4 regions of the Streptomyces sp. NPDC004542 genome follow, and region 4 is predicted to be linked to each of the others. Evidence: riboswitches for the same ligand, from Rfam matches in the RefSeq annotation. Region 4 holds a riboswitch; each other region holds the start of a gene.
The links. A riboswitch is a leader RNA that binds a small molecule or an ion and turns the genes downstream of it on or off. The one in region 4 is predicted to bind cyclic di-AMP.

Region 1 (3,304 bases), on a different contig from region 4:
CAGACCCGGGAGGCACCTCGATGTACGACTGCGGTATGACACGGGGAAGCCGGATGCCCCCTCGACCCGTAGGGGTCGGACCCGGAGGCGGCAGACCCCGGCGGACGGCTGCACCAGCACGCCGCGCCTACCCGGCCCGGTGCACCACCGCATCGCACAGCTGCACGAGTGCCGCCTTGGCGTCGCACTCCCGCAGCGGGGCCAGCGCGGCCCGCGCCTCCTCCGCGTAGCGCACGGTGTCCCGGCGGGCCTGCTCCAGTGCCGGGTGGGCGCGCAGCGCGGCCAGCGCCTCGGCGTGCCGGGCGTCGTCGGTCAGGTCGGAGTCGAGCAGGTCGCACAGGGCGACGTCCTCGGCCAGCCCGAGCCGGGCCGCCCGCTCCCTGAGGCGCAGCACGGGCAGGGTGGGGATGCCCTCGCGCAGGTCGGTGCCCGGGGTCTTGCCGGACTCGTGGGAGTCGGAGGCGATGTCCAGCACGTCGTCGGCGAGCTGGAAGGCGACGCCGAGCCGCTCGCCGTACTGGGTCAGGACGTCCACGACCGTCTCGTCGGCCCCGGACATCATGGCGCCGAAGCGGCAGGAGACCGCCACCAGCGACCCGGTCTTGCCGCCGAGGACGTCCAGGTAGTGATCGACCGGGTCGCGGCCGTCCTGCGGCCCCGCCGTCTCCAGGATCTGCCCGGTGACCAGCCGCTCGAACGCCACCGCCTGGACCCGTACCGCCTCGGGGCCGAGGTCGGCGAGGATCTGGGAGGCGCGGGCGAAGAGGAAGTCGCCGGTGAGGACGGCGACAGAGTTGCCCCAGCGGGTGTTCGCACTGTCCACGCCGCGGCGCACCGCGGCCTCGTCCATGACGTCGTCGTGGTACAGGGTCGCGAGGTGGGTGAGTTCGACGACGACGGCCGAGGGCACGATTCCCGGCGCGTACGGGTCCCCGAACTGCGCCGCGAGCATCACGAGCAGCGGCCTGAACCGCTTGCCGCCCGCGCGCACGAGGTGCTGGGCGGCTTCGGTGATGAAGGGGACCTCACTCTTGGTGGCTTCGAGCAGTCCCTCCTCGACAGCCGCCAATCCGGCCTGGACATCGGCTTCCAGAGCCTGGTCCCGCACGCTAAGCCCGAACGGCCCGACGACGGTCACGAGGGGTCTCCTGTCTGCTGGTGCCTGCTGGCGATTACACGGTTTGTCGATAGGTCGCCGCCCTCACTCAAGTCAGCGTATCCGGTCAGCTTTCGATCACCGAGGGCGCCCACTGTTACAGGCCGGGCGCTATCGGATCACGCCCGTTATGTTTCCGATCAGGCGATAAGAACAGATATTTATCGACTTACCCGGAAGTACGAAGTGATTGCGCCGCTTGGAGCAGCTCACCTTCCACTCCCGCGCCGGACGCGCTCTCCCTAGCGGCGCCCCTCATGTCCCATTTGCCGTTATTGCTATTCCGTGAATTGGGTCACGTCGACCGATCGGGGCACCCCGCCGCCCGGCACCCGTATCCCACCTGCCGCCATTGGCCAGTTGAGGCTTGGCAGCTGCAAAGGATCAAGCACCTCATACGCCATAGAACAAGGTCAACTAGGACTTTGTGTGAATCCGGCGCTTGTTCCGGACATGTGCTCTCGCATACGTTCCCGGCCGTCGGGCGGAACGCCTCATCCTGCCGCCGCCCGTCACACCCCATCGACGAACTCATTCGCGACGGCAGGAGCGGGGGACCCAGGTTTGCCGCCGGCCCGGACGACACCCGTCGTCCCGGACCGGCTCGGGGTGAAGCCGCACCGCCTTCGGGCGGCGCGGCCGGGCACCTCCCAGCCCGAACCCGACAGCTCACCTCGCAGGCGACGGAGAGGAACTTCCCCATGTCTGCTGCCGCTCGGCTCCGCCGTACCCCCTTCACCCGCATCGCCCGCAGGATCGCCGTCGCCGGCACCGGCGCCGCCGTGCTCGCCCTCCCGCTGATGGGTGCGACCAGCGCCTCCGCGGCCACCACCACGAGCGCCCCCACGGCCGCCACCGCCGCCACCAGCACGGTCGCGTACTCGAACAACCTCGACGGCTGGATCCGCGAGTCGCTCGCGATCATGGCGCAGAAGGGCATCCCGGGCTCCTACAACGGCATCTACCGCAACGTGATGCGCGAGTCGTCGGGCAACCCGATGGCCATCAACCTCTGGGACTCCAACGCGGCCGCCGGTATCCCGTCCAAGGGCCTGCTGCAGGTCATCGACCCCACGTTCAACGCCTACCACGTGGCCGGCACCTCGTGGAACATCTACGACCCGGTCGCGAACATCACGGCCGCCTGCAACTACGCCGCCCACCGGTACGGCTCGATCGACAACGTGTTCGGCGCGTACTGACCGATCCGCTCACCCGAGCACCCGCGCACCCGCGCACCCGCTCACCCGCTTACCCGCTCACCCGCTCACCCGCTCAGGGGAAAAGTCTTTCGAGGACGACGGCGATGCCGTCGTCCTCGTTCGACAGGGTGATCTCGTCGGCCACCGCCTTCAGTTCGGGATGGGCGTTGGCCATCGCCACACCGTGGGCGGCCCAGTCGAACATCGGGATGTCGTTGGGCATGTCCCCGAAGGCGATGGCCCGTTCGGCGCCCAGCCCGAGGTGGTCGGCGGCCAGCGCCAGCCCGGTCGCCTTGGTGACACCGCACGGCTGGAGCTCGACGGTTCCCGGCCCCGACATGGTGACCGTCGCCAGCGACCCCACGGCCGCGCGGGCCGTGGCGGCCAACTCGTCGTCCGACAGGGCGTGATGGCGCACCAGGACCTTGCTGATCGGCTCGCGCCACAGGTCGTCGCGCCGCCGGACCCGTACGGCGGGCAGGGTCGGGTGCGGCATCCGATAGCCGGGTTCGATGAGCGTGAGCCCGTCCACCCCGTCCTGGTCGACGGCCGCGTACACCTCCCCCACCTCTGCCTCGATCTTGCCGAGCGCGGTCTCCGCGAGTTCCCGGTCCAGGGTGACCGACCACAGCAGGCGGTGGGCGCCGGCGTCGTACACCTGCGCACCCTGTCCGCACACCGCGAGCCCCGTGCAGCCGAGGTCGTCGAGCAGCGGCCGCACCCGCGGCGCCGGGCGACCGGTCACCACGAGGTGCCGGGCCCCCGCCCTCTCGGCCCGGGCGAGGGCGGCGAGCGAGCGGTCGGACAGGGTGTCGTCGCCACGCAGGAGCGTTCCGTCGAGATCGGTCGCGACGAGTGAACGAGCCGGGGAGACCGGAGAGGAGCGGGGGGCGGAATATGCGGGGGGTGCGGCCATGATCAGAGAATACGGACCCCCCGCCCCCTG
Region 2 (3,304 bases), on a different contig from region 4:
GGACTCGACGATCGTACGGAGCTCCTCCATCAGCACGTTGAACCGCTTGACCGCGTTCGTCGACCGCGCCGCCATGCCGTACGCCTCGTCGACCCGCTTCAGCGCCTGCGGGAAGCTGATCTTCTCCCGCTGGGCGAGGGCGTCGACCATCGCCTCGGCGCGTTCGCCGATACCGCGCTTGGGCACGTTGAGGATGCGGCGCAGCGGGACCGAGTCCTCGGGGTTGGCCAGGACGCGCAGGTAGGCCAGGACGTCCCGGACCTCCTTGCGCTCGTAGAAGCGGACACCGCCGACGACCTTGTAGGGCAGGCCGACCCGGATGAAGACCTCTTCGAAGACACGGGACTGGGCGTTGGTGCGGTAGAAGACGGCGACGTCGCCCGCCTTGGCCTCGCCCGCGTCCGTGAGACGGTCTATCTCGTCGGCGACGAACTGCGCCTCGTCGTGCTCGGTGTCGGCGACATAGCCCGTGATGCGGGCGCCCGCGCCCGCGTTGGTCCACAGGTTCTTGGGGCGGCGGGACTCGTTGCGCTCGATGACGGCGTTGGCCGCGGACAGGATCGTCTGGGTGGAGCGGTAGTTCTGCTCCAGCAGGATCGTCGTCGCGTCCGGGTAGTCCTCCTCGAACTGGAGGATGTTGCGGATGGTCGCGCCGCGGAAGGCGTAGATCGACTGGTCGGCGTCACCCACCACGCACAGCTCGGCGGGCCGGAGGTCGTCCGGGCCGGGCGGCACGTCCACCGGGTGCGCGGCGTTGCCGACGAGCTCGCGCACGAGGGCGTACTGGGCGTGATTGGTGTCCTGGTACTCGTCGACGAGGACGTGGCGGAAGCGGCGGCGGTAGTGCTCGGCGACGTCCGGGAAGGCGCGGAGCAGGTTGACCGTCGTCATGATCAGGTCGTCGAAGTCGAGGGCGTTGGCCTCGCGCAGCCGGGACTGGTAGAGGGCGTAGGCCTGGGCGAGGGTCTTCTCGAAACCGTCGGCGGCCTGGGCGGCGAAGTCCTCCTCGTCGATCAGCTCGTTCTTCAGGTTGGAGATCTTGGCGCTGAAGGACTTCGGCGGGTAGCGCTTGGGGTCGAGGTCCAGGTCGCGGCAGACCAGGGCCATCAGGCGCTTGGAGTCGGCGGCGTCGTAGATCGAGAACGACGACGTGAAGCCGAGCTTCTTGCTCTCCCGGCGCAGGATGCGCACGCACGCGCTGTGGAACGTCATCACCCACATCGCGTTCGCCCGCGGGCCGACGAGCTGCTCGACGCGCTCCTTCATCTCGCCGGCGGCCTTGTTGGTGAAGGTGATCGCCAGGATCTGGCCCGGGTGGACCCCCCGCTCGCCGAGCAGGTGGGCGATGCGGTGGGTGAGCACGCGGGTCTTGCCGGAGCCCGCGCCGGCCACGATGAGCAGCGGGGAGCCGGAGTGGACGACGGCGGCACGCTGGTTCTCGTTCAGCCCCTCCAGGAGCGCGGCCGCGTCGACGGCCGGGCGGTGGGCGCCGTCCCGGTAGTAGGCGTCCCGGTCCGGCGGCAGGTCGAACTTCCCGCCGAACAGATCGTCCGGAACCGGCTCCGGAGCGTGATCGTCCTCGGGCGGTGGCGGGGGTTCCTCCTCGTGCCCGCGAGGGGCCTGGAGGTCCGCCAGGAAGCTGTCGTCAAAGAGGCTGCTCATCGCTCTACGAGTCTAGGGCGCCCCACCGACAACCGGCCGCCGCCCTCGGAACTTGGCCGACGGATGCCTCGAGGACGCGTCGGGGACACACCGGCGAGCACCTCGGACAGCTCGGACCCCTCGGGGAATGCTCCCCTCACCCTGCGGAGCCGCCTGGTCACCACAGCGACACGCCCGTCTCGGGTCACGAAAATGTATCGGACATATCGTGCACCAACCTTCACAGGAGACACATGAGTTGGCTAGCGTTCCGCCAGGCCGCACGACCCTCACCGGCGAACCCCGCCGGGCCGCGCGGCCTCCGCCGAGTCCGGTGCGCCCCCTTGCGGCAGCCGGAGCCGGGGACCCACACCGAGACCTGGGGTGAATCGGTTCGCCTTCCCCACGGGGACGACGGCCGTAGGGCAACCCTTCCGAACCACCCGCCCGAACCCGACAGCTAACCCGGTAGGCGGAACCTTGGAAGGAGTCGCCTCCGTTGGCGTCGCACCGCAAGTCCCGCCCCGCCGGCCTGCACAAGCCCGCCCTCGCCACCGCCGCCCTCACCTCCGTGGCCCTGTTCTCCCAGACGGCGGGCGCCGCCCCGTCCGCCGACGGCGGCAAGCCGAGCCTGGAGGAGGTCGAGAAGAAGGTCGACGACCTGTACCGGCAGGCGGAGTCGGCGACCGAGAAGTACAACGCGGCCAAGGAGACGACCGGCAAGCAGCGCCGGCGCGTCGACACGCTCCTCGACGAAGTGGCCAAGCGCACGGAGAAGCTGAACAAGGCGCGCGAGAAGCTGGGTTCGTTCGCCGCGGCCCAGTACCGGACCGGGGCCACCCTCCCCGACACCGCCACCTTCCTGCTCGCGGACACCCCGCAGGACTACTTCGACCAGGCCCAGCTGATGAGCCGGCTGACCAAGCGGCAGAAGACCGCGGTCGACGACTACGTCACCGAGCAGTCCGCGACCATGGAGAAGCGGCGGGAGGCCACCGAGAGCCTCGCGACGCTGACCGACTCGCAGCACGACCTGCAGGCCGCCAAGTCGACCGTCCAGAAGAAGCTCGCCACGGCGCGCGAGCTGCTGTCCACGCTGACGGCGCAGGAGAAGGCGCGGCTCGCGGCGATCGAGAAGCAGCAGCGGGAGGAGGCCGCGCGCAAGGCGGCGGAACTCGCGAAGAAGCAGGCGGAGGCCCAGCAGCAGGACAGCGGCTCGTCCGACGCGTCGGCCCCGGCCGGCTCCTCGTCGGACACGTCCTCCCCGACCTCCACGTCGTCCTCGTCGGCCCCGTCGTCCTCCACATACGCCACCAAGGCCGAGAAGGCGATCGCGTTCGCCCGCGCCCAGATCGGCAAGCCGTACGTCTGGGGCGCCACCGGCCCCGACTCCTACGACTGCTCCGGCCTCACCCAGGCCGCGTGGAAGGCCGCCGGCGTCAGCCTGCCCCGTACCACCTACGACCAGGTCGATGTGGGCACCACGGTCTCCCTGGCTGACGCCCAGCCCGGTGATCTGATCTTCTTCTACGACGATGTGAGCCACGTCGGCGTCTACATCGGTAACGGCATGATGATCCACGCCCCCAAGCCCGGCGCCTACGTCCGGGAGGAGTCGATCTACTACGCCGGCGAATCGATCATCCACAGCGTGGTGCGGCCG
Region 3 (3,304 bases), on a different contig from region 4:
AGAGTGCGCATCGCGCTCGCCTGCGACTCCAGGCTGATGAAGTCACGGTAGGCGGGCGGCAGCACCCCCCGGTAGGCGTGCCACCAGTGGTGACGGCCCCCGCCCTCGTCCGATCCCGCCAGCACCATCAGCAACTCACGCAGTTGCCGGTCCGTCACCCCGTAGGCGTCCAGGAGTAACCGCACATCGGCCGGTTTCACTCCGCTGGCGCCCGTCTCGATCCGGCTCACCTTCGACTGGTGCCAGCCCACCAGACGGGCGGCCTCACCACTGGTGAACCCCGCACCGGTGCGCAGCGCGCGCAGTTCGGCGCCCAGTTTCCGGCGGCGCACCGCGGGACCGTTCTGCATGGGCCACTCCTTACTCGCCATTACTCCTTACGCGCCGCCCGAATACGCTCTGCCGTCGCAGAGTTCACCGCTTCGAGCGACAGATATATGCATATCTTGGTGGATCCCACCCGCTGACCGGCGTGCTGATGGCAGTCTGGCGATGAAGCACCAGTCCGGGACCGTACTCGAACCATCCGCTTCGTGTCGGACTCCGGTCCCGTGGGAAAGGGACGACGTCGCCATGGCAGACCACCTGGAAGCATCCGTCACTCTGCCGAGCGATCCCGCCTCGGTCCGCGCCGCCCGCACCTATGTCGTGGCGACCCTCGCGGAGTGGGGCCTTCCACCGGACACCGAGGTGGCCGACACCGTCCGGCTCATCGTCTCCGAGCTCGCCACCAACGCCGTGCAGCACACCTTCGGGCAGTCACCCACCTTCACGGTGGAGCTCGCGCTCGACCGTGACGAACACCTGCACATCGGCGTCACCGACAGCCATCCCCAGCTCCCGAGGAGACTTCCCGCCGCCGTGCAGCAGGACAACGGCCGCGGCATGGTCATCATCCGCTGGCTGACCGCCGAGTCCGGCGGCAGGCTGCGGGTGCGGCGCACCCGCGAGGGAGGCAAGACCGTGCTCATCGAGCTGCCGTGGGCGCGACCGGAACGACCGGTCGCGGCAGCGGGCCGACAGGAGACCTAGGAGACCTAGGATCTCGCCGGTCCTCCACGACCTCGCCGGGCCTCCACAGGCCCGTCCGGGGCTGTGTCCGGGCCTGGAACGGCTCGCGCGGCCTTCGGGTGTGGCCCTGTCCCCGAAAGCCGTGCGAGCCGTGACGGCCGGTCAGCTGACCCGGCCGTACCAGACGCTCTTCGTCCAGATCTTCTGCAGCTTCACCACGTCACCTGTCTTGGGGGCGTGCCAGATCTTCCCCTTTCCGGCGTAGATGCCGACGTGGTAGACGTTCGACCCCGAATGGAAGAAGACCAGGTCTCCGGCCTTGCGGTTCCTGGCCGAGACGTGGTGGGTCTTGTTGTACTGCTGGGCGGCCGTCCGGGGCAGGCTCTTGCCCGCCTTCTTGAACGAGTACAGCGTGAGTCCGGAGCAGTCGAACCTGCGCGGACCGGTGGCGCCCCACCTGTACGGAGCGCCCTTCTTGGACGCCGCGATCTGGAGCGCCTTGGTCGCCGGAGTCGCGGCCGCGGCGTCGGAGGCGACGCCCGGGACCACGATGGAGCCGCCCACGGCGGCGATGGCGAAGGCCGAGGCGGTGCCGGCCCGGGCCATGAGCGACGGGACACGATTGAGCGCAGTCATGCGCAACCCTTCGTCAGCCGCCTGTGAAGGATGACCTGTCGGATTCGGGCTGGCGAAGTTGCCCGGCCGCGTTGCCGCGGCTTCACCCCAAGGGCTGCTCGGAGGCGAACAGATGTCCGCTCCGGCGACCCGTCTTGCCTGGGTCCTCCACTCCTGCCGATCCACTCCTGTCGACCGGTCATCCGGGCGGCGGCAGGACTCGGCGTCCGCCCGGATCGCCCCGCCATGGTGGCGGGGGCTTGTCGTCAGACAGGGATCTTCGCCCACACCTGTCTGAAAATCCCAACGGAACCGGGGATTTGTGGTGTTACTCACCACTCACCCGTTTGGGTGGACAGGTCTGTTCTCGAGCCGCTGCCGTGACCACCGCGCACCCTCCGACCAGGGCAGAAGTCGCTCCCGGCAGTCATCGGCCGGGAGCTTCGCGCGACTTCGGAGGCCCTGAAAAAGGATGCGCGGTTACTCCGAACGTAGGTACGTCTTTTGGTCCGTTTCGACTCAGACTCGAACGCGCAAGCCTCAACCGGCCCCGTCCGGGGGCGCGGTGACGCGCTCGGTACGGCGCTCGCCGTGCAGCGCCCTGAGCGCCCGGGCCGGGGTGGCCGCGTGCAACTCCGTCTCGCCCCGCTGGTGCACCGACGCCAGCGCGTCGCGCAGTTCCACCGCCTTGCGCACCAGCGCCTGGGCGGCCCGCAGCCCGCGGTGGGTGTCACCGTGCTGCGCCGGGTTGATGCGTCCCAGCAGGTCGACCACGTCCAGGTAACGGTCGATCAGCTCACCCTCGGTGCGGGTCAGGGCGGGCAGCGGCGGCTAGCGCGTCCCGGGAGCCGCACAAGCCCGGGGAAGCCGCCGGACGGCATGACCGCGCCCGCGGCGGGGCCCCCTGTGCCTCCTCGCGCCTCCCCGCGGGCCGCGGGCGGGCCCGGCAGGGGCACCACCGAGCCCGCCCGCGGTTCCCGCCGTGGGGCGACGACCGCGCCGTATACGGTCCGGCCCCCGGCGGTTCCGCGCTCCGCTTCGCCCGCCCGCACACCGAGGTCCCGCACGACCACGAGCGGGCGGTCCCGGTCCACGCGGAGCACACCGCGGCGCCGGCGGGCACGCGCGGCCCGCACGCCGGCGGCCGGCGGATCACGACTCGGTTAACGTCGTCGAAACCCGCCCCCACTAGCCTGCCGATCCACGCCACCAGGGACTTCGGCCCGTGGCCGCGGCAACCGGACCCCGCACGGTCCGGAGCGAGGACTGTGAGGTGGGACGTGCAACTGACCCCGCACGAGCAAGAGAGGCTGCTGATCCACGTCGCGGCCGACGTGGCCGCCAAACGCCGGGCCCGCGGGCTCAGGCTCAACCACCCCGAGGCGGTGGCCCTCATCACCTCGCACCTCCTCGAAGGCGCGCGCGACGGCCGCACCGTCGCCGAACTCATGTCCTCCGGGCGCACGCTGCTCACCCGGGACGACGTCATGGAAGGCGTGCCCGAGATGATCCACGACGTCCAGGTCGAGGCCACCTTCCCGGACGGCACCAAGCTCGTCACCGTGCACGACCCGATCGTCTGAGGGGCCGTAGATGATTCCCGGAGAGATCCTGTTCGCCGACGACCCGGTCGTCTTCAACGACGGGCGCGAGGTCACCCGGCTCACCGTCCTCAACG
Region 4 (3,304 bases):
CAGGTAGCGGTTGGGGTCACCGTCGCGGAGCTCGATGGCCTCGAAGGCGCCGGTGGAGGCGCCGGACGGGACGGCGGCACGACCCGTGCTGCCGTCGTCGAGGCCGACCTCGACCTCGACCGTGGGGTTGCCTCGGGAGTCCAGGATTTCCCGGGCTACGACGACGTCGATGGACGGCACGAGCATCTCCTTCTTGGATGTGACGCTGAAAGTGCGGGGCTGGTGTGCCTTGCGACTAGAGCCTAACCGTCCCCGGGGCGTCAGCAGCCGACCGACCGTCCCGTGGACACGGCGACGGTACACATTGTTCCTGCCCGGAACAAAGGGCGGGGAGGCAAATTCGTGCGGAAGGACAAGTCGAAGGACAAGTCGAAGGACAAGAAGGAGCGGGAGGGAGGGGAACGGGCGGGAGGAGAAGAGGGGAGGGGGAGGAGGGAGGGGAGGAGGGAAGAGAAAACCCCGCCCCGGTGCGTGCGGGGGAACACGCACCGGGGCGGGGAGCCCCACGGGGGACGGGGGCGGGACCCTCACGGGTCCCATCATGGGGGCCACGGATGTGAGGGCGCTGTGGCTCTGCTACCAGCCGGGTGTCACTTCAGGTGCAGCTGCTGGCCGGGGTAGATGACGTCGGCGTCGGCGATGATGTCCTTGTTCAGCCGGAACAGCTTCTGCCAGCCGCCGGCGACGTGGTGCTTCGCGGCGATCGAGCTGAGGGTGTCACCCTTGACGACCTTGTACTCGCCGTCGCCCTTCTTGACCTTCTTGCCGGTCGGGGTGGTGACGGTCTTCTTGGCGGCCGGGCGCTCCGCGGAGCGGGAGGCGGCCTGCTGGTCGGCCGAGCGGCTGGTGCTGCCGGCGGAGCCCGAGGAACCGGCGGAGCTCGAAGAGCCGGAGGAGCCCGAAGAGCCGGCGGAGCCGCTGCTCGAACCGGTGTAGGCGGCGCCGGACAGGCCCTTGCCGCAGACCGGCCAGGCACCCTTGCCCTGCGCGGCGAGGACCTTCTCGGCGACGGATATCTGCTGGGCCTTGGAGGCCTGGTTGGCCTGGGGGGCGTACTGCGTGCCGCCGTACGCGGCCCAGGTGGAGGCGGAGAACTGCAGACCGCCGTAGTAGCCGTTACCGGTGTTGATGGACCAGTTGCCGCCGGACTCGCACTGGGCGACCGTGTCCCACTCGGAGGCGGTGGCGGCGGAGGCGTTGCCGGCCGCCATCAGCGGGGCGGCGACGGCGGCGCCGGTGACACCGGCGACTGCGATGGCGCGGACGGCCTTGGACGGACGGCGGTGCTTGCCCTTGCCGGAAAACAGCATGGATCGATCCCCTCACCGACGCCTGCGAGGTGAGCTGTCGGGTTCGGGCCGGTTGAGTTGCCCGGCCGTAACTCGCACGGTTCTCGTGCGAGGCACGGCTCCACCCCTAGCCGTCCCCGGTGGTCTGTCGACCTCCGGGCCCGGCGCCTACCTTGGGTCCCCCGCTCCTGCCTACGGCGCTTGACGCGACGACTGTTCCCGGGCAGCCGCTGGCAGGATTCGGCGTTGCGGCGGCCGGGGCCCGCGTTGGCGAGCGGTCACGACCGTAGACACGCGATCCGCCGAATTTCAAAGACGATCAGGGCTTCTGAGACTCATCCCACACTTTCACCAAACCGGACAACAAGCCCAAAATGGGGTGTCAACTCCCGCTACTTTGCACCCGTTTCGACACTCAGTTCCAGGGTCTGACCGGCGGCGATGTTGTTCGGGTCGGCCCCGATGGCGTCCTTGTTCGCGGCATAGAGCGCGCGCCATCCGCCCTCGAGGTCAAGGGAGTCGGCGATGGAGGCGAGGGTGTCACCGGCGCGGACGGTGTAGTCGCGTGCGGCGTGACGGCCGGAGGTGGCGCCGTCCTGACCGTTTGTCACGCTTTCGTCCGCACTGTCGCCCCGATGACGGCCGCCACTGATCGCCCCGGTGTCCACAAGACTCCAAGAGCCGCCGGTTTGCCATGAATCGTCCGACTTGTCGATCTCGGGAGACATCGAGGACGAGCTGCCGCCCTCCTGGGGCTTCCCGGAACCGGAGGACGCCGACTTGTCCGACGCGCCGGAACCGGTGGAGCCGGAGGAGTCGTCGGCATCCTGAGAGCCGGCGGCACCGGCGCCCGAGTCGCGCGAGGACGAGGAGCTGGAACCAGAACCGGACGATCCCGACGAACCCGATGAACCAGACGAAGTGTCCGAAGAATCCGCGGACTCCTTGGAGCCCTTGGAGCTCTTGAACCCCTTCACGCCAGACGCGTCAGACGACTTGGACGAAGAGGAGGAATCGCCGGAACCGGATGATCCGGACCCTCCGACGCCCGTGTCCACGTTCACCGAACCGGAGTTCGACGTGAGACCGGAGAGCAGGGCGCAGGTGGTCCAGGGTTCGGTGCCCCGGTCGGCGAGGATCTTCTCGGCGACCGCGATCTGCTGCGAACGGCTGGCCTCGTCCGGGCCGGCGGCGTACGCGAGGCCGCCGTACTTGTCCCAGTCGTCCTGGGAGATCTGCAGACCGCCGTAGTAGCCGTTACCCGTGTTGGCACTCCACGAGCCGCCGCTCTCGCACTCGGCCACCTTGTCCCACGTGGTCCCGTCGGCCGCGTGTGCCGCGGATGCGCCGAGCAGCGGGATGGCGATGGCGGAGCCGGTCACTCCGGCCGCGACGAGGAGGGCCGGAGCCTGACGGGGGCGACGGTGGCGACCGTTCCCGGAGAGCATGCGGTGACCTTTCGCAAGACAGCAGTGACCAGCGCGGCGACTGCGGAGAGACGCCGCGCTGACGAGTGAACGTATCGGCAGACGATCACTTGTCACAAGTTAATGCCGCGCAGATCACGTGAAGATCACAAAGTTGAGCGCGTGTCATCTTTCGCGCGGGCCCTTCCCCGCTCACCCGTCGGTCACCGCACGGGCGTGAACTCCACGGGCAGGGTGCGCAGTCCGCGCATGATGAGTCCCCCACGCCACCGCAGATCGGCCGGTTCCACCGCGAGCCGGAGGTCGGGAAGGCGGGTGAGGAGGGTGGCGAGTGCGGTCTGGCCCTCCAGCCGGGCGAGCGGGGCGCCGAGGCAGTAGTGGATTCCATGGCCGTAACCGAGGTGCTGGTTGTCACGTCGTCCGAGGTCGAGGACGTCCGGGTCAGCGAACCGCTCGGGATCCCGGTCCGCGGCGGCGAGTACGACGAGGACCGGGTCGCCGGGTGCGATGTCCTGCCCGCCGACGGTGACCGGCCGGGTGGCGAACCGCCAGGTGGCGAGCTCCACCGGGCCGTCGTAGCGCAGGAGT

Region 1: another riboswitch for cyclic di-AMP. It lies ahead of ABZX30_RS14125 (transglycosylase SLT domain-containing protein); the one in region 4 lies ahead of ABZX30_RS05630 (transglycosylase family protein).
Region 2: another riboswitch for cyclic di-AMP. It lies ahead of ABZX30_RS01150 (NlpC/P60 family protein); the one in region 4 lies ahead of ABZX30_RS05630 (transglycosylase family protein).
Region 3: another riboswitch for cyclic di-AMP. It lies ahead of ABZX30_RS16825 (C40 family peptidase); the one in region 4 lies ahead of ABZX30_RS05630 (transglycosylase family protein).

Annotation. Positions count from the first base shown of each region.
Region 1 covers NZ_JBEXLP010000019.1:97,557-100,860, reverse strand. Annotated here, with positions in the region: gene ABZX30_RS14130 (polyprenyl synthetase family protein) at 128-1,138, opposite strand; cyclic di-AMP (ydaO/yuaA leader) riboswitch at 1,670-1,854, shown strand; gene ABZX30_RS14125 (transglycosylase SLT domain-containing protein) at 1,858-2,358, shown strand; gene ABZX30_RS14120 (HAD family hydrolase) at 2,432-3,274, opposite strand.
Region 2 covers NZ_JBEXLP010000001.1:242,210-245,513, forward strand. Annotated here, with positions in the region: gene pcrA (DNA helicase PcrA) at 1-1,662, opposite strand, end outside; cyclic di-AMP (ydaO/yuaA leader) riboswitch at 1,955-2,133, shown strand; gene ABZX30_RS01150 (NlpC/P60 family protein) at 2,141-3,304, shown strand, end outside.
Region 3 covers NZ_JBEXLP010000026.1:16,938-20,241, forward strand. Annotated here, with positions in the region: gene ABZX30_RS16815 (helix-turn-helix transcriptional regulator) at 1-350, opposite strand, end outside; gene ABZX30_RS16820 (ATP-binding protein) at 574-1,032, shown strand; gene ABZX30_RS16825 (C40 family peptidase) at 1,174-1,647, opposite strand; cyclic di-AMP (ydaO/yuaA leader) riboswitch at 1,651-1,862, opposite strand; gene ABZX30_RS16830 (hypothetical protein) at 2,167-2,451, opposite strand; gene ABZX30_RS16835 (urease subunit gamma) at 2,907-3,209, shown strand; gene ABZX30_RS16840 (urease subunit beta) at 3,220-3,304, shown strand, end outside.
Region 4 covers NZ_JBEXLP010000006.1:37,536-40,839, forward strand. Annotated here, with positions in the region: gene eno (phosphopyruvate hydratase) at 1-186, opposite strand, end outside; gene ABZX30_RS05630 (transglycosylase family protein) at 591-1,310, opposite strand; cyclic di-AMP (ydaO/yuaA leader) riboswitch at 1,315-1,499, opposite strand; gene ABZX30_RS05635 (transglycosylase family protein) at 1,682-2,737, opposite strand; gene ABZX30_RS05640 (cytochrome P450) at 2,920-3,304, opposite strand, start outside.